Regions from separate parts of the Streptomyces sp. NPDC088554 genome, predicted to be linked through region 2. Evidence: riboswitches for the same ligand, from Rfam matches in the RefSeq annotation. Region 2 holds a riboswitch; each other region holds the start of a gene.
The links. Region 2 has a riboswitch for cobalamin ahead of ACIP8W_RS06135 (ribonucleoside-diphosphate reductase subunit alpha). Riboswitches for the same ligand answer to the same signal wherever they lie in the genome.
Positions count from the first base shown of each region.

Region 1: another riboswitch for cobalamin. It lies ahead of cobN (cobaltochelatase subunit CobN); the one in region 2 lies ahead of ACIP8W_RS06135 (ribonucleoside-diphosphate reductase subunit alpha).
Region 3: another riboswitch for cobalamin. It lies ahead of metE (5-methyltetrahydropteroyltriglutamate--homocysteine S-methyltransferase); the one in region 2 lies ahead of ACIP8W_RS06135 (ribonucleoside-diphosphate reductase subunit alpha).

Region 1 covers NZ_JBIVMF010000005.1:17,009-22,729, forward strand. Annotated here, with positions in the region: gene cobJ (precorrin-3B C(17)-methyltransferase) at 1-1,204, opposite strand, end outside; gene ACIP8W_RS07430 (precorrin-8X methylmutase) at 1,306-1,956, opposite strand; gene ACIP8W_RS07435 (cobalamin biosynthesis protein CobG) at 1,953-3,617, opposite strand; cobalamin riboswitch at 3,691-3,855, shown strand; gene cobN (cobaltochelatase subunit CobN) at 3,890-5,721, shown strand, end outside.
Region 2 covers NZ_JBIVMF010000004.1:102,785-108,505, forward strand. Annotated here, with positions in the region: gene ACIP8W_RS06125 (carbon starvation CstA family protein) at 1-1,394, shown strand, start outside; gene ACIP8W_RS06130 (YbdD/YjiX family protein) at 1,391-1,597, shown strand; cobalamin riboswitch at 1,750-1,890, shown strand; gene ACIP8W_RS06135 (ribonucleoside-diphosphate reductase subunit alpha) at 2,043-4,427, shown strand; gene ACIP8W_RS06140 (ribonucleotide-diphosphate reductase subunit beta) at 4,427-5,455, shown strand; gene ACIP8W_RS06145 (ATP-binding protein) at 5,535-5,721, opposite strand, start outside.
Region 3 covers NZ_JBIVMF010000023.1:73,874-79,594, reverse strand. Annotated here, with positions in the region: gene asnB (asparagine synthase (glutamine-hydrolyzing)) at 1-754, shown strand, start outside; gene ACIP8W_RS24840 (histidine phosphatase family protein) at 815-1,444, shown strand; cobalamin riboswitch at 1,652-1,876, shown strand; gene metE (5-methyltetrahydropteroyltriglutamate--homocysteine S-methyltransferase) at 2,041-4,359, shown strand; gene metF (methylenetetrahydrofolate reductase [NAD(P)H]) at 4,435-5,346, shown strand; gene folP (dihydropteroate synthase) at 5,339-5,721, shown strand, end outside.

The sequences.
Region 1 (5,721 bases), on a different contig from region 2:
GCCAGGTGCGGCTGCGCGAGCCGGGGTTGTAGAGCGCCAGGACCAGATCGGCCGCCGCCGCCGCGTGCAGCCGCTCGGCGATGACCTCCCACGGCTTGAGGCGGTCGGAGAGCGAGAGCACCGCGTAGTCGTGGCCGAGCGGCGCGCCGACCCGGGCGGCGGCCGCGTTGGCGGCGGTCAGCCCCGGCAGCACCCGTACGGGCACGTCCTTGTACGGGTCCGCCGCCGCCACTTCCAGTACGGCCGTGGCCATCGCGAAGACCCCCGGATCGCCGCCCGAGACGACGGCCACCCGGCGTCCCCGGCGCGCCAGATCGAGGGCGAACTCGGCGCGCTCGGACTCCACCTTGTTGTCGGAACCGTGCCGCCGCTGCCCCGGCCGGACCGGAACACGGTCCAGATAGGTGGTGTAGCCGACCAGATCCTGGGCATCGGCCAGCGCGCCACGGGTCTCCGGGGTCAGCCACAGGGGCCCCGCCGGACCCGTACCGACCACCACGACCTCACCGGCGTCCGGCCCGGTCTCCCGGGGCGCGGCGTCCACCCGGCTCGGGAGCACCGCCACCGCGAAGTACGGCACGGAGTCCGGATCGATGTCGGCCAGCGCGCCCGTACGCTCCCCGCTCATCGTGGCGCGCTCGACGTACCGCGCGTCGTCCAGCCGCCCCGCCCGCTCGATCGCCCGCCGTACGGCCGGGAAGGTCCGCCCGAGCTTCATCACGACCGCCGAGTCCGCGGACGCCAGCCGGGCCGTCAGCTCCTCCTCGGGCAGCGTGCCCGGCAGGACCGTCAGCACCTCCTCGCCCTCGACGAGCGGCGCCCCGAGCCGGGCCGCCGCCGCGCTCACGGAGGTGACGCCCGGTATGACCTCGGTCGGGTAGCGGTCGGCCAGCCGCTTGTGCATGTGCATGTACGAGCCGTAGAAGAGCGGGTCGCCCTCGGCGAGCACCGCCACCGTGCGCCCGGCGTCCAGATGGACGGCGAGCCGGGCGGCGGACTCGGCGTAGAAGTCCTCCATCGCGCCCCGGTAGCCGCCGGGGTGGTCGGTGGTGCCGGTGGTGACCGGATAGACCAGCGGTTCCTCGATGTGGTCGGGGCGCAGATGCTCGGCGGCGATCGAGCGCGCGATCGAACGGCCGTGCCCGGCGCTGTGGTACGCGATCACGTCCGCCCCGGCGATGACCTGGACGGCGCGTACGGTCATCAGCGACGGATCGCCGGGGCCGAGGCCGACCCCGTACAGCCTGCCGGGTTCGCCACGGGTACCGGGTTCGCCACGGGTACCGGTGGGGGTGCTGTTCTCGGTCACTCTTCCTCGCTCGCGATCGCGTTGATGGCCGCCGCCGCGATGGCGCTGCCGCCGCGCCGTCCCCGTACGACCAGGTGTTCCAGTCCGGCCGGGTGCCCGGCGAGCGCGTCCTTGGACTCGGCCGCGCCGATGAAGCCGACCGGTACGCCGATCACGGCGGCCGGGCGCGGGGCGCCGTCCTCGATCATCTCCAGCAGCCGGAAGAGCGAGGTCGGGGCGTTGCCGACGGCCACGACCGCCCCGTCGAGCCGGTCCCGCCACAGCTCCATGGCGGCGGCGCTGCGGGTCGTCCCCAGCTCGGCGGCGAGCGCGGGCACGGACGGGTCGGAGAGGGTGCAGACGACGTCGTTGCCGGCGGGCAGCCGCTTGCGGGTCACGCCGCTGGCGACCATCGAGACATCGCACAGGATCGGCGCGCCCGCGAGCAGCGCCTCCCGGGCACGGGCCACCACGGTGGGCGTGAAGGCCAGATCGCGCACCAGGTCGACCATGCCGCAGGCATGGATCATCCGCACCGCGACCCGGGAGACATCGGCGGGCAGCCCGGAGAGGTCCGCCTCGGCGCGGATCGTGGCGAAGGACTGGCGGTAGATCGCCGCGCCGTCCTTCTCGTAGTCGAACGCTGTGGACACGCTGGGCTCGCTCATTTCGTCACTGCTGTCGTCGCTGTCGTTGTTGTTTTTCGGGCTGTTCTGATCGTTTCGGCCAGTTCTCGCTGGGCGGCCACAGGTGTGGGGCCATGTACCTCGCGCACGTCGTGCACGGAGACGGTGTACGCGCCTTCGGCGGTCGCGACCACGTCCACCCACGCGCCCCCCGGGTGGCCGCAGCGCCGTTCGCACCCCGACCAGTAGACCGGCAGCGCGTCGCGTCCGCCCGGCGCCGGCAGGGCTCCGGCCGCGTCCGCCCGTACGTCCGCCAGCGCCTTCGCGCACCCCGGCCGGCCGGTGCACGCGCCGACGCCGTGCCAGGGCGAGCCGGCGTCGGTGATCAGTCCCGCGGTACGGAGACGGTCCAGCAGCGCGTCGGCGGCGGCCGGGTCCAGGGCGGGTACGACCACGCCGCGCCAGGGGGTCACGCGTACGCCGCCCGCGCCCGCGGACAGCAGCAGCCGCCACTGGCCGGCGCTGAGGCGTCCCAGCGGGGCGTACACGGAGAGGGCGACGGTCCCGTCGGGGGACCGCGTCGGACCGGGCGCGGGCGGCCCGGAGCGAGGCCAGGCGGGCCCGTCCGCGGAAGTCCCGTCCCCCGGCGCCCCGTCCGCGGAAGTCCCGCCCCCCGGCGCACCGTCCGCGGAAGCCTCGTCGCCGAACCCTCCGGAACCGCCGTCCCCCGTCCCACCGTCCGCAGAAGCACCGTCCCCCGTCCCACCGTCCGCGGAAGCCTCGTCGCCGAACCCTCCGGAACCGCCGTCCCCCGGCCCACCGTCCGCGGAAGTCCCGTCCCCCGGCGCACCGTCCGCGGAAGCCTCGTCCCCGAACCCCCCGGAACCGCCGTCCCCCGGCGTACCGTCCGCGGAAGTCCCGTCCCCGAACCCCCCGGAACCGCCGTCCCCCGGCGCCCCGATCCCCGCCCGTGCCAGTGCCCGCGCCACCGCGCCGTCCAGCTCCCGCCCCGGGCCCGGCGGCAGTTCCCGTACCCGCCAGGCGCCCGAGCCGCTCGCCGCCGCCAGCGTGAGGAAGGTCTCCGCCGCCAGCAGCGCGGCGCGCGGGGCGTCGGCCGCGGCCACCCGCACCCCGGAGCGGTTCGCCCCGGTATGTACGGTGACCGCGCCGTCCCCCCGTGCGAGCAACGTCACATCCGCGCCGAGGGCCGCGACATCGCCGCGGCCGTCGTCCAGCGCGAACAGGAAACGCCCCGAAAGGGCCGTCGCCGCCGGGCTCGCGCACAGCAGCGCGTCCAGCTCGCGGGCCCACGACTGGGCGTCCCCGGCGGCGGATCCGTCCAGCCCGCAGAGCGGGGAGGCCACGATGTTCCGTACCCGCTCGTGCTCCGGCGAGGGCAGCAGACCCGCCTCGTCCAGCAGCGCGCCCAGCTCATCGCCGCAGCTCGCGGCCAGCCCCCTGAGCTGAATGTTGCCCCGGGAGGTGATGTCCAGATGCCCGTCGCCGAGGCGCTCCGCGGCCTCCGCCAGCACCTGCGCCTGACGGTGCGTCAGGATCCCGGCGGGCAGTCGCAGCCGCGCCAGCCGTCCGTCGTCGGCGCTGTGCAGCCGCAGCGCACCCGGGCAGGCGTCGCCGCGCTCCCGGACGGGGGGCCGGGAGGGGGCTTCGTCCCGGTTCACGGGTGTTGGAGTGGTGGGCGGCATGGCGGCGAGCATACCGAGCCGGGCCGTGCTCCCCACCGGTCCGTCCGGGCGGCCTCCCGGGCCGTGACCTCAGCACTTACTATGCAGACGGCGGGTCACCGGACCCGTCACAACGCCACGACGGCGTCATGGGGAGGAAGCCCGGTGCGAGCCCGGCGCGGTCCCGCCACTGTGAGCCCGGCCAAGCGGCAACGCGAGCCGGGCGAGCCAGGAACTCCCGCCGTCCACTCATCCCGCCCGGGGCGCGGACCCCGAGGAAGGCCAGACGCCGCATGCTTCTGCTCCTGTCGACGTCCGACACCGATCTGCTCAGCGCCCGCGCGGCGGGAGGCCCGGTCCCGTACCGGTACGCCAACCCCGCCCGGCTCGCGCTCGATGAACTGCCCGCGCTGCTGGAGGGCGTCGACCTGGTCGTCGTACGGCTCCTCGGCGGGCTGCGCGCCTGGCAGGACGGGATCGACCTGCTGCTGGCGGGCGACCGTCCCGTGGTGGTGCTCACCGGCGAACAGGCGCCCGACGCCCAGCTGATGGAGGCGTCCACCGTCCCCATCGGGATCGCCGCCGAGGCGCACGGCTATCTCGCGCACGGCGGCCCGGCCAACCTCCAGCAGCTCGCGCGGTTCCTCTCCGACACCGTCGTGCTGACCGGCCACGGCTTCGAGCCGCCCGCCGCCTCGCCGACCTGGGGCCGGATCGACCGCGAGCCGGTGGAGGCGGAGGCGGGCCGGGACGGTGCGGAGCGGCCGCTCGTCGCGGTGCTCTACTACCGCGCCCACCACCTCAGCGGCAACACCGCCTTCGTGGACGTCCTGTGCGACGCGATCGAGGCGGCGGACGGCCGCGCCGTCCCCCTCTACGTATCGTCGCTGCGCGCCCCCGAGCCGGAGCTGCTGGCCGCCCTCGGCGAGGTCGACGCGATCGTCACGACCGTGCTCGCCGCCGGGGGTACGAAGCCCGCCGAGGCGTCGGCCGGCGGGGACGACGAGGCGTGGGACGCGGGCGCGCTGGCCGCGTTGGACGTACCGATTCTCCAGGCGCTCTGCCTGACCAGCTCCCGCGCCACCTGGGAGGCGAGCGACGAGGGGCTGTCCCCGCTGGACGCCGCGTCGCAGGTGGCGGTGCCGGAGTTCGACGGCCGGCTGATCACCGTCCCGTTCTCCTTCAAGGAGCTGGACCCCGAGGGGCTGCCGGTCTATGTCGCCGACCCCGAGCGGGCCGCGCGGGTCGCCGGGATCGCCGTACGCCACGCCAGGCTCTCGTACCTCCTGAACGCCGACAAGCGCATCGCGCTCGTCCTCTCCGCCTACCCCACCAAGCACTCCCGCATCGGCAACGCCGTGGGCCTCGACACCCCCGCCAGCGCCGTCGAGCTGCTGCGCGAACTGCGCGGGCAGGGCTACGACTTCGGCGAGATGGGCGCGGACACGGACGTACCGGGGCTGGAGTCCGGCGACGGCGACGAGCTGATCTACGCGCTGATCGAGGCGGGCGGCCACGACCAGGACTGGCTCACCGAGGAGCAGCTCGCCCGCAACCCGGTCCGCATCCCGGCCGCCGACTACCGCCGCTGGTACGCGGAACTCCCCGCCGACCTGCGGGAATCGGTGGAGCGGCACTGGGGCCCGGCGCCCGGTGAGATGTTCCTCGACCGCAGCCGGGTCGCCTCGGGCGGCGACCCGGACGGTGACATCGTGCTCGCCGCCCTGCGCTTCGGGAATCTGCTGATCCTCATCCAGCCGCCGCGCGGCTTCGGCGAGAACCCGATCGCGATCTACCACGACCCCGATCTGCCGCCCTCGCACCACTACCTGGCCGCCTACCGCTGGATCCAGGCCGCCCGCGAGGACGGCGGCTTCGGCGCCGACGCCATGATCCACCTGGGCAAGCACGGCAACCTGGAGTGGCTGCCCGGCAAGAACGCGGGCCTCTCCGCGTCCTGCGCGCCGGACGCCGCGCTCGGCGATCTGCCGCTCATCTACCCGTTCCTGGTCAACGACCCGGGCGAGGGCACCCAGGCCAAGCGGCGGGTGCACGCCACGCTGGTGGACCATCTCGTACCGCCGATGGCACGCGCCGAGTCGTACGGCGACATCGCGCGGCTGGA
Region 2 (5,721 bases):
GCTTCCTCGCCTCCGTACTCCCGGTGTGGATGCTGCTGGCGCCGCGCGACTATCTGTCGACCTTCATGAAGGTCGGCACGATCGTGCTGCTGGCGCTCGGTGTGGTGATGGTGCTGCCGACCCTGAAGATGGACGCGGTCACCGAGTTCGCGACCGGGCGCAACGGTCCGGTCTTCGCCGGGTCGATGTTCCCGTTCGTCTTCATCACCATCGCGTGCGGCGCGCTCTCCGGCTTCCACTCCCTGATCGCCTCGGGCACCACCCCCAAGATGGTCCAGAAGGAGACCCAGATCCGGCTGATCGGCTACGGCGCGATGCTGACCGAGTCCTTTGTCGCGATCATGGCGATGATCATGGCCTGTGTCATCGACCCGGGTCTGTACTTCGCCGTCAACTCCCCGGCCGGTGTCATCGGCGGTACGGTCGAATCCGCCTCGCAGGCCGTCGCCAACCTCGGCTTCACCATCTCGCCCGACCAACTCGCCCAGGCCGCCAAGGACGTCGAGGAGACGAGCCTGCTGTCACGGACGGGCGGCGCGCCGACCTTCGCGCTCGGCATGTCGGAGATCTTCTCGGCCGTCGTCGGCGGGGCGGGGATGAAGGCGTTCTGGTATCACTTCGCCATCATGTTCGAGGCGCTGTTCATCCTCACCACGGTGGACGCGGGCACCCGGGTCGGCCGCTTCATGCTTCAGGACATGCTCGGCAACGTGTACAAGCCGATGCGGCAGGTCAGCTGGAAGCCGGGCGTCTGGTTCGCCAGCGCGGTCGTCGTCGGCGGCTGGGGCTACTTCCTCTGGGTCGGGGTGCACGACCCGCTGGGCGGCATCAACCAGCTCTTCCCGCTGTTCGGTATCGCCAACCAGCTGCTGGCGGCCGTCGCCCTCGCCGTCTGCACCACCCTGCTCGTCAAGTCGGGCCGGCTGAAATGGGCCTGGGTGACGGCCGTACCGCTCGCCTGGGACGCCGCCGTCACACTCACCGCGAGCTGGCAGAAGATCTTCTCCGCCGATCCGAAGGTGGGATTCTTCACCCAGCGCGATGTGTACCAGGCGGGCATCGACCGGGGCGAGGTCCTGCCCCCCGCCAAGACCATGGACGACATGCAGACCGTGGTGACCAACTCCACGGTGGACGGGGTCCTCACGGCCCTCTTCGCCGTCCTGATCCTCGTCGTCATCGCGGACGCCGGACGCGTCTGTTTCAAGGCGATCCGCGACCCGGAGGGCATCGTCCTGTCGGAGACCCCGCACGTCGAGTCCAGGATCGTCGCCCCGGCCGGGCTCATCCCCACCTCGGAGGAGAAGGCCGAACTGGCGGCGGGCGTGGGCGCGGGAAGCGGCGTCAGTGCGGGAGTGGGGAGAGGTACGGGCTCCGGAAGCGGTACGTCATGACCCCCGCCACCCGGGTCCGGCACACCGCGGGACGGATCCGCTGGTACGTCCGGGAGCTGACCGGCGAGTCGACGTACGACCGTTACGTCGCCCACATCCGCGCCTCCTGCCCGGACGCCCCCGTGATGACCCGCCGCGCCTTCGAGCGCGCCCGGATGGACGCCCGCGAGGCCGACCCCCGGGAGGGCTTCCGCTGCTGCTGAGGGGCGCTCCGGGCCCGTAGGGGCGGGGTGGCCGTCCCGTACGGGAGGCACGACCGGGCCCGTACGGGAGGTGCGGCCGTCCCGTACGGGAGGGAGCTCGCACCCCGGACGAAAGGCGCACGACACAACATCTGGGGGGTGGCGAAAGGCTCGCCCCCCAGATGTATGCTCGTGCTCGCTGTCGACGCAGGGGAATCCGGTGTGAATCCGGAACTGTCCCGCAACGGTGTGCTGTGGTGTGCTTTGTCATGCCTCCGCGAGTCCGGGTACCTGCCGGCAGTGTGTCCGGCTCGACCGATCCGGACGCCCAGACGTCCGGGCCTCGCGGTTGGGCCGGTGGACGCCGCACACACCGTGCTGCCCTGATGTGACGGGCCGTGCCGTGGTGCGCGCGGACCCCGACTCCCCTCCCGAAGGCCCAGAGCCGAGCGAGGGAGAGCACCACGTGACCATCGCGCCAGCGGATCCGGTTCCGGCACTGTCGGAGATCACTCAGGCGACGGCCGACGGCCCCGGGACCGCGTTGCTGCGGACCCTGACGGAGCTGACCGCCGATCTGCCCGACACCGACCCGGGCAGAGTCGCGGCCGCCGCACTGCGGGGCCGTAACGCCCGGTCGGACGAGGCCGAGCTGCGCGAGCTGGCCACCGAGGCGGCGGCGGGCCTGATCTCCGAGGACCCCGCCTACTCCCGGCTCGCCGCCAGGCTGCTGACCCGCACCATCGCGGACGAGGCGGCGACCCAGGGCGCGGTGTCCTTCTCCGGATCCGTCGCGACCGGCCACCGCGAGGGCCTGATCGCGGACCGTACGGCCTCCTTCGTGGCGCTCCACGCTCCCCGGCTCGACCGGCTGATCGACCAGGACGCCGACGACCGCTTCGGTTATTTCGGGCTGCGCACCCTCTACAGCCGCTATCTGCTCCGCCACCCGATCACCCGCCAGGTGATCGAGACCCCCCAGTTCTTCATGCTGCGTGTCGCCTCCGGCCTCGCGGCCGACGAGAGCGCCCACGCGCTGGACGAGGTCTCCGCGCTGTACCGGCTGATGAGCAGGCTGGACTATCTGCCCTCGTCGCCGACGCTCTTCAACTCCGGCACCCGCCACCCGCAGATGTCCTCGTGCTATCTGCTGGACTCCCCGCTGGACGAGCTGGACTCCATCTACGACCGCTACCACCAGGTGGCCCGCCTCTCGAAGCACGCGGGCGGCATCGGGCTCTCGTACTCCCGCATCCGTTCGCGCGGTTCGCTGATCCGGGGGACGAACGGCCACTCCAACGGCATCGTTCCCTTCCTCCGGACGCTGGACTCCTCGGTCGCGGCGGTCAACCAGGGCGGCCGGCGCAAGGGCGCGGCCTGTGTCTACCTGGAGACCTGGCACGCGGACCTGGAGGAGTTCCTCGAACTCCGCGACAACACGGGCGAGGAAGCCCGCCGTACGCACAATCTGAACCTCGCGCACTGGATCCCCGACGAGTTCATGCGCCGGGTCGAGTCGGACGGCGTCTGGTCGCTGTTCTCCCCGGCGGACGTGCCCGAGCTGGTCGACCTGTGGGGCGACGCGTTCGACGCCGCGTACCGCAAGGCCGAGGCCGACGGTCTGGCCCGCAGGACCATCCAGGCCCGCGAGCTGTACGGCCGGATGATGCGCACCCTGGCCCAGACCGGCAACGGCTGGATGACCTTCAAGGACGCGTCGAACCGTACGGCCAACCAGACCGCCGAGCCCGGCCACACCGTCCACTCCTCGAACCTCTGCACCGAGATCCTCGAAGTCACGGACGACGGCGAGACGGCGGTCTGCAACCTGGGCTCGATCAACCTCGGTGCGTTCGTCCTCGCGGACGGCGAGATCGACTGGGAGCGGCTGGACGAGACCGTCCGTACCGCCGTCACCTTCCTCGACCGCGTCGTGGACATCAACTTCTACCCGACCGAGCAGGCCGGCAACTCCAACGCGAGGTGGCGACCGGTCGGCCTCGGCGCGATGGGCCTCCAGGACGTCTTCTTCAAGAAGCGTCTGGCCTTCGACTCCCCCGAGGCCGCCGCGCTCTCCACCCGGATCGCCGAGCGGATCATGCTCGCCGCGTACGAGACCTCCTGCGACCTGGCCGAACGCTCGGGCCCGCTGCCCGCGTGGTCGAAGACCCGTACCGCGCGCGGAGTGCTCCACCCCGACCACTACGGCGTCGAGCTGACCTGGCCCGAGCGCTGGGACGCGCTGCGCGCCCGGGTCGCGGAGACCGGGATGCGCAACTCGCTGCTCCTCGCCATCGCGCCGACCGCGACGATCGCCTCGATCGCCGGTGTGTACGAGTGCATCGAGCCGCAGGTCTCCAACCTCTTCAAGCGCGAGACGCTCTCCGGCGAGTTCCTCCAGGTCAACTCCTACCTGGTGGACGAGTTGAAGCAGCTCGGCGTCTGGGACGCGCAGACCCGCGAGGCGCTGCGCGAGTCCAGCGGCTCGGTCGCGGGCTTCACCTGGATCCCGGCCGAGACGCGTGAGCTGTTCCGTACGGCGTGGGAGATCCCGCAGCGCGGCCTGATCGACATGGCGGCGGCCCGTACACCGTTCCTCGACCAGAGCCAGTCGCTGAACCTGTTCCTGGAGACGCCGACCATCGGGAAGCTCAGCTCGATGTACGCGTACGCCTGGAAGAAGGGCCTCAAGACGACGTACTACCTGCGTTCGCGCCCGGCGACGAGGATCGCGCGCGCGGCGGGCGCACCCCAGACCGCCACCGCGCCCGTACCCGCCCAGGCGACCTCCGCCGAGGACGCTGTCGCCTGCTCCCTGGAAAACCCCGAGTCCTGCGAGGCCTGCCAGTAATGACCACCACCGATTCCGTTTCTGTACAGAAGAACCTGCTGGACCCGGGCTTCGAACTGACCCTGCGCCCCATGCGCTACCCGGACTTCTACGAGCGCTACCGCGACGCGATCAAGAACACCTGGACGGTCGAGGAGGTCGACCTCCACTCCGACGTCGCCGACCTCGCCAAGCTCACCCCGGGCGAGCAGCACATGATCGGCCGGCTGGTCGCGTTCTTCGCGACGGGCGACTCGATCGTCTCGAACAACCTGGTGCTGACGCTCTACAAGCACATCAACTCCCCCGAGGCCCGCCTCTACCTCTCGCGCCAGCTCTTCGAGGAGGCCGTGCACGTCCAGTTCTATCTGACGCTGCTCGACACCTACCTCCCCGACCCGGCGGACCGCGCGGCGGCCTTCGACGCGGTGGAGGAGATCCCGTCGATCCGCGAGAAGGCGCAGTTCTGCTTCAAGTGGATGGACTCGGTGGAGAAGATCGACCGCCTGGAGTCCAGAGCCGATCGCCGCCGCTTCCTGCTCAACCTGATCTGCTTCGCGGCCTGCATCGAGGGCCTGTTCTTCTACGGCGCCTTCGCGTACGTGTACTGGTTCCGCTCGCGCGGCCTGCTGCACGGCCTGGCGACCGGTACGAACTGGGTCTTCCGCGACGAGACCATGCACATGAACTTCGCGTTCGAGGTCGTCGACACGGTCCGCAAGGAAGAGCCCGACCTCTTCGACGACGAACTCCAGCAGCAGGTCACGGACATGCTCAAGGAAGCGGTCGACGCGGAACTCCAGTTCGGCCGCGACCTGTGCGGCGAGGGCCTCCCGGGCATGAACACCGAGTCGATGCGCGAATACCTGGAGTGCGTCGCCGACCAGCGCCTCCAGCGCCTGGGCTTCCCCCCGGTGTACGGCTCGCAGAACCCGTTCTCCTTCATGGAGTTGCAGGGCGTCCAGGAACTGACCAACTTCTTCGAGCGCCGCCCGTCCGCGTACCAGGTGGCGGTGGAGGGCACGGTCGGCTTCGACGACGACTTCTAACCGTACGGAGCTGTTGTACGGGGGCGGTGGGGCCGGCGCCGAAAGGCACCCCGGCCCCACATCCGTATCCGGGACCGCTTCATACGGGATACCCCACCTCCGCCCACACCGTCTTGGTGTACGGATCCCGCACCGCCCACCCCCACCGGTCCGCGTACGCGGCCACCAGCAACAGCCCCCGCCCACCGGTCGAGTCCACCGGCGGCGGGGGCGAGATCCCGGGCGCCCTGGGCAGCCGGTCGGGCCGGGTGTCGATCACCTCGATA
Region 3 (5,721 bases), on a different contig from region 2:
CCCGCACGCCCTGAGCGCGTACGTACTGTTCCGGGAGATCTCCGCCGCCGGATTCCGCGTGTGCTTCGTCGGCGACGGCGCCGACGAACAGTTCGGCGGCTACCGCCGCTACAGCACCGCCCTGGCCGCCACCGACGGCACCTGGCCCGAACGCTATCTGGACCGCCTCTCCCTGGTCCCGCACGCCGAGTACCGGAGCCTCTGCTCCCCCGGCTACCGGGCCCTGCTCGACGAGGGCACCAGCAGCCGGCGGCAGGCCAGGGAGCTGCTGGACCGGGCCGCGGCCTCCCGCCTGGAGCGGTTGCTGACGTTCGACCGGCTGTACAAGCTGCCCGCGCTGAACCTGCGCAAGCTCGATCACCTGTCCATGGCCCACTCGGTCGAGGGCCGGGTGCCCTACTGCCAGCCGGCGGTCACCCGCTTCGCGCGCCGCGTCCCCGACCCGCTGAAGGTCGACGGCGACCGGCGCAAGGGCGTCCTCTGGGACGCGGGCGCGCCCCTGATCCCGGCTGCGGTGCGCCAACGCCGCAAGCAGCCCTTCACCTTCCCGGTCTCCCATTTCCTGCGCCCCGGCGGGAAGTTGTGGGAGTTCACGACCGATATCCTGACCCGGCCCCGCCTGTGCGCGGCCGGCTACCTGAGCGGGACGGCCGTCCGCGACGTCCTCTCCGCCCACGCCGCGGGCCACGACCGGGCGAAGCTCCTGTGGGGCCTGATGGTGCTCGAACTGTCCTTCCCCGGCCCGTCCGCCTGACGTCCTGCGGTACCGTCCGGCACACATGGGCCCGAACTCTCAGCGGAAAGGCACATCACGGTGCGCAACGTCTACGTCGTCACCCACCCGGAGGCGAGCCACCACGTCGACGGACTGGTCGGCGGCTGGTACGACTCCGAACTCACCGAGAACGGCCGCCGGGACGCCGCCGCCCTCGCCCGCGCACTGCGCGTGCGGATCCCCGAGGACGCCGATGTCGACGTGATCTCCTCCGACCTGCTCCGCACCCGCGGCACCGCCGAGGAGATCGCCGGACAGTTCGGCGTCACCCCGGTATGGGACCCGAGGCTCCGCGAGAAGTCGTACGGCGAGGCGGAGGGCCGCCCCCAGGAATGGCTGGACAAACGCTTCCTGCCGCCCCCGGCCACCGGGAACCGCATGGACCACCACGAGGGCGTCCAGGGCGCCGAGACGAAAACGGTGTTCGCCGAACGCGTCTACGCCGCCATGGACGACATCCTGCGCCTCGACAGCGAGCACCAGATCGTCGTCACCCACGGCTTCGCCCTGACCTTCGTGGTAGCCGCCTGGGCCCGCCTCCCCGTCGACGCACTGGGCTACGTCAACTTCCGCGCCCCGTCCGGCAGCGTCACCCACCTCCGGGAGGACGACTTCTTCCACAACCGCCAGATCGTCCACCTGGGCGACACCGGCCACCTGACCTCCTGACCGACCGGAACCCGCCCCGTCATGCGCGCCTACAGCGAACCGCTGGTACGCGCCCGCCACAAGGTTCCCGGACGGCGCCGGAGGGGAACGGGCGGGAAGCGCCCGTGCGGCGCTTCCCACTCTCGGCCCCTTTCACGCCCCGCGCGTGGTGGTACACCTCACCATCCGGATCTGGTCGTGATCCGTCGCGTCGCCGAGCGGACCCGTAGGCTGACCGGCGCAGCTGGTTCGCACCCGTCCGCCAGGCGGGAGGCGTCGTAAGAGGGAACCCGGTGGGAATCCGGGACTGCCCCGCAGCGGTGAGTGGGAACGACCGCCGTCATACGCACTGGGCCCGACATACAGGGGCTGGGAAGCGACGGCCAGTAGGCGTCCTCCATCAGGAGGATGTGCCCGCGAGTCCGAAGACCTGCCCGTTGCCCGCGTACGACCACTCGTGCGCGGATATCCCGGTGACCTCGTGGGCGGGTCGGCGTACATATCCGGCGGACGACCGCGCTTTTGCCGCGCGGGTCGCTTTCCGTCGGGTTCGTCATCCTTCGCGTCCTCGTCCCGTCGCCGGGATCTCAGGGATTCATCTCGCGAAGGAGATCTCCGTGACCACTGAGACCGCAGCCGCGGCAGCACGGGCCACCGTGTACGGCTACCCCCGCCAGGGCCCGAACCGGGAACTGAAGAAGGCCATCGAGGGGTACTGGAAGGGCCGCGTCGACGCCGACGCCCTCCGGGCCACCGCCGCCGAACTGCGCCGCACGAACTGGCAGGAGCTGGCCGAGGCCGGCATCGACGAAGTGCCGACCGGCGATTTCTCGTACTACGACCACGTCCTGGACACCACCGTCATGGTCGGCGCGATCCCCGCCCGCCACCGGGAGGCCGTGGCCGCCGACGCGCTGGACGGCTACTTCGCGATGGCGCGCGGCACGCAGGACGTGGCGCCGCTGGAGATGACGAAGTGGTTCGACACCAACTACCACTATCTGGTACCGGAGTTGGGCCCTGACACCATCTTCACGGCCGACTCGGCAAAGCAGGTCTCGGAGTTGCGGGAGGCCCTCGGCCTCGGGCTGACCGCCCGCCCGGTGCTGGTCGGCCCGGTCACCTATCTCCTGCTGGCCAAGCCCGCCCCGGGTGTGCCGACGGACTTCGACCCGCTCACGCTCCTCGACCGGCTGCTGCCGGTGTACGCCGAAGTCCTTGCCGCCCTGCGCGCGGCCGGCGCGGAATGGGCGCAGTTGGACGAGCCCGCCCTGGTCCAGGACCGCACCCCGGCCGAGCTGAACGCCGCAGCCCGCGCCTACCGCGATCTCGGCGCCCTCGCCGACCGGCCGAAGCTGCTGGTCGCCTCCTACTTCGACCGGCTCGGCGACGCGCTGCCGGTACTGGCCAAGGCTCCCGTCGAGGGGCTCGCGCTGGACTTCACCGAGGCCACCGCGGCCAACCTCGACGACCTGGCCTCCGTGGGCGGGCTGCCCGGCAAGCGCCTGGTCGCGGGCGTGGTCAACGGCCGCAACATCTGGGTCAACGACCTGGCCAAGTCCCTGTCCACGCTCGGCACCCTCCTCGGCCTGGCCGACCGGGTCGACGTGGCCGCCTCCTGCTCCCTGCTCCACGTCCCGATCGACGCCGCCGCGGAACGCGACATCGACCCGCAGATCCGGCGCTGGCTCGCCTTCGCCAGGCAGAAGACGAGCGAGATCGTCACCCTCGCCAAGGGCCTCTCCCAGGGCGTCGGCGCGATCACCGGCGAACTCGCCGCCAACCGCGCCGATCTGACCTCCCGCGCGACCTCGCCGATCACGCACGATCCGGCCGTACGGGCCCGGACCACCGCGGTCACGGACGCCGACGCCCGCCGCTCCCAGCCCTACTCCGTACGCACCACCGCGCAGCGGGCGCACCTCGGGCTGCCCCCGCTGCCGACCACCACCATCGGTTCCTTCCCGCAGACCGGCGAACTGCGCGCCGCCCGCGCCGATCTGCGCGCGGAGCGCATCGACACGGCCGGTTACGAGGAGCGCATCAGGGCCGAGATCGGCGAGGTGATCTCCTTCCAGGAGAAGGCCGGTATCGACGTCCTGGTCCACGGCGAGCCCGAACGCAACGACATGGTCCAGTACTTCGCCGAACAGCTGACGGGGTACCTCGCGACGCAGCACGGATGGGTGCAGTCCTACGGCACCCGCTACGTCCGCCCGCCGATCCTGGCCGGCGACATCTCCCGCCCGGAGCCGATGACGGTGCGCTGGACGGCGTACGCCCAGTCCCTCACCTCACGCCCGGTCAAGGGCATGCTCACCGGTCCGGTCACCATGCTGGCCTGGTCCTTCGTCCGCGACGACCAGCCCCTCGGCGACACCGCCCGGCAGGTCGCCCTCGCCCTGCGCGACGAGGTGAACGACCTGGAAGCCTCCGGAACCTCCGTGATCCAGGTCGACGAGCCGGCCCTGCGCGAGACCCTGCCGCTGCGGGCCACCGACCGCCCGGCCTACCTGGCGTGGGCCACCGAGGCGTTCCGGATCAGCACCAGCGGGGTGCGTGAGGACACCCAGATCCACACGCACATGTGCTACGCCGAGTTCGGGGACATCGTCCAGGCGATCGACGACCTCGACGCCGACGTCATCAGCCTGGAGGCGGCCCGCTCGCACATGCAGGTCGCCCGTGAACTCGCCGCCCACGGCTACCCGCGCGAGGCCGGCCCCGGGGTGTACGACATCCACTCCCCGCGCGTTCCGAGCAGCGAGGAGGCCGCCGAACTGCTCCGTACCGGCCTGAAGGCGATTCCCGCCGAGCGCCTCTGGGTCAACCCCGACTGCGGTCTGAAGACCCGCGGCTGGCCCGAGACCCGCGCCTCGCTGGAGAACCTGGTCACCGCCGCCCGTACGGTCCGCGAGGAACTCTCCTCGTCCTGACGGCAAGCCCAGTCCGCCGGGGAAGGACGCACCCACCGTCCTTCCCCGGCCCGGCATCGGAGAAAGCACCAGCACATGGCTCTCGGCATGCCCAGCACCAGGGCAGACAGCGCGGTATCCATTCGCGATCTCCTCCAACGGGGAGGCCGCTCCTACTCATTCGAATTCATGCCGCCACGCAGCACGGCGGCCGAGGCCGGCCTGTGGACGGCGATCCGCCGTCTGGAAGCACTGTCGCCCACCTTTGTCTCGGTGACCTACGGCGCCGGCGGCTCGACGAGAGGCCGGACCGTCAACGTCACCGGGCGGATCGCCCAGGAGACCACCCTCACCCCGGTCGCCCACCTCACCGCGGTGGACCACAGCGTCGCCGAACTGCGCAACATTCTCGGCCACTACGCCGATCAGGGCGTGCGCAATATCCTCGCGCTGCGCGGAGACCCGCCCGGCGACCCGCTCGGTCCCTGGAGAACACATCCGCGGGGTGTCCGATACGCGGCCGAACTGGTCAGCCTGATCAAGGAATCCGGAAACTTCTGTGTCGGCGTCGCCGCCTTCCTCGAGATGCATCCCCGCTCCCCCGACCGGGACAGCGACATCCGTCACTTCGTCGACAAGTGCCGGGGCGGAGCGGACTTCGCCATCACCCAGATGTTCTTCGACGTCGAGGACTATCTCCGCTTCCGTGACCGGGTGACAGCGGCCGGCTGCGAGACACCGATCATCCCGGAGATCATGCCGGTCACCACCGTCCGCTCACTGCGACGTATTCCCACGCTCTCCACCGCCGTCTTCCCCGCCCGGCTGGCCGAGAGAATGCTTGCCCTGCGGGACGATCCCAAAGCGGTCAGAGCACTCGGAATCGGCCATGCCACCGAGATGTCCCGCCGTCTGCTCGCCGAAGGGGCTCCCGGACTGCACTTCATGACCATGAATTTCTCAACGGTGACGACAGAGATCTATCAGAACCTGGGACTCCATGAATAATCACCCAGCCCTCCCGCCCGTGGGAATCCATCGCCCTTCGCTGGTCGGGATCGTCAACATCACCACGGATTCGTTCTCGGACGGGAACAACTTCCTGACCGCGCACGCAGCGGTGGCCCACGCCCTCCGGCTGCGCGCGGAGGGGGCCGACGTCATCGAACTCGGGCCTGCCGCGAGCCATCCGGGAGCACAGCAGGTGACCGCGGCCGAGGAGATGAGGCGGCTGGCCGATGTGATCGACCAACTGGTCGCCGAGGGCATCCCGGTATCGGTCGACTCCTACCAGCCCGCCACACAGCGGTTCGCCGCCGCGCGGGGCGCCACCTATCTCAACGACATCCAGGGCTTCGGCGATCCCGCCCAGTACGAGGAACT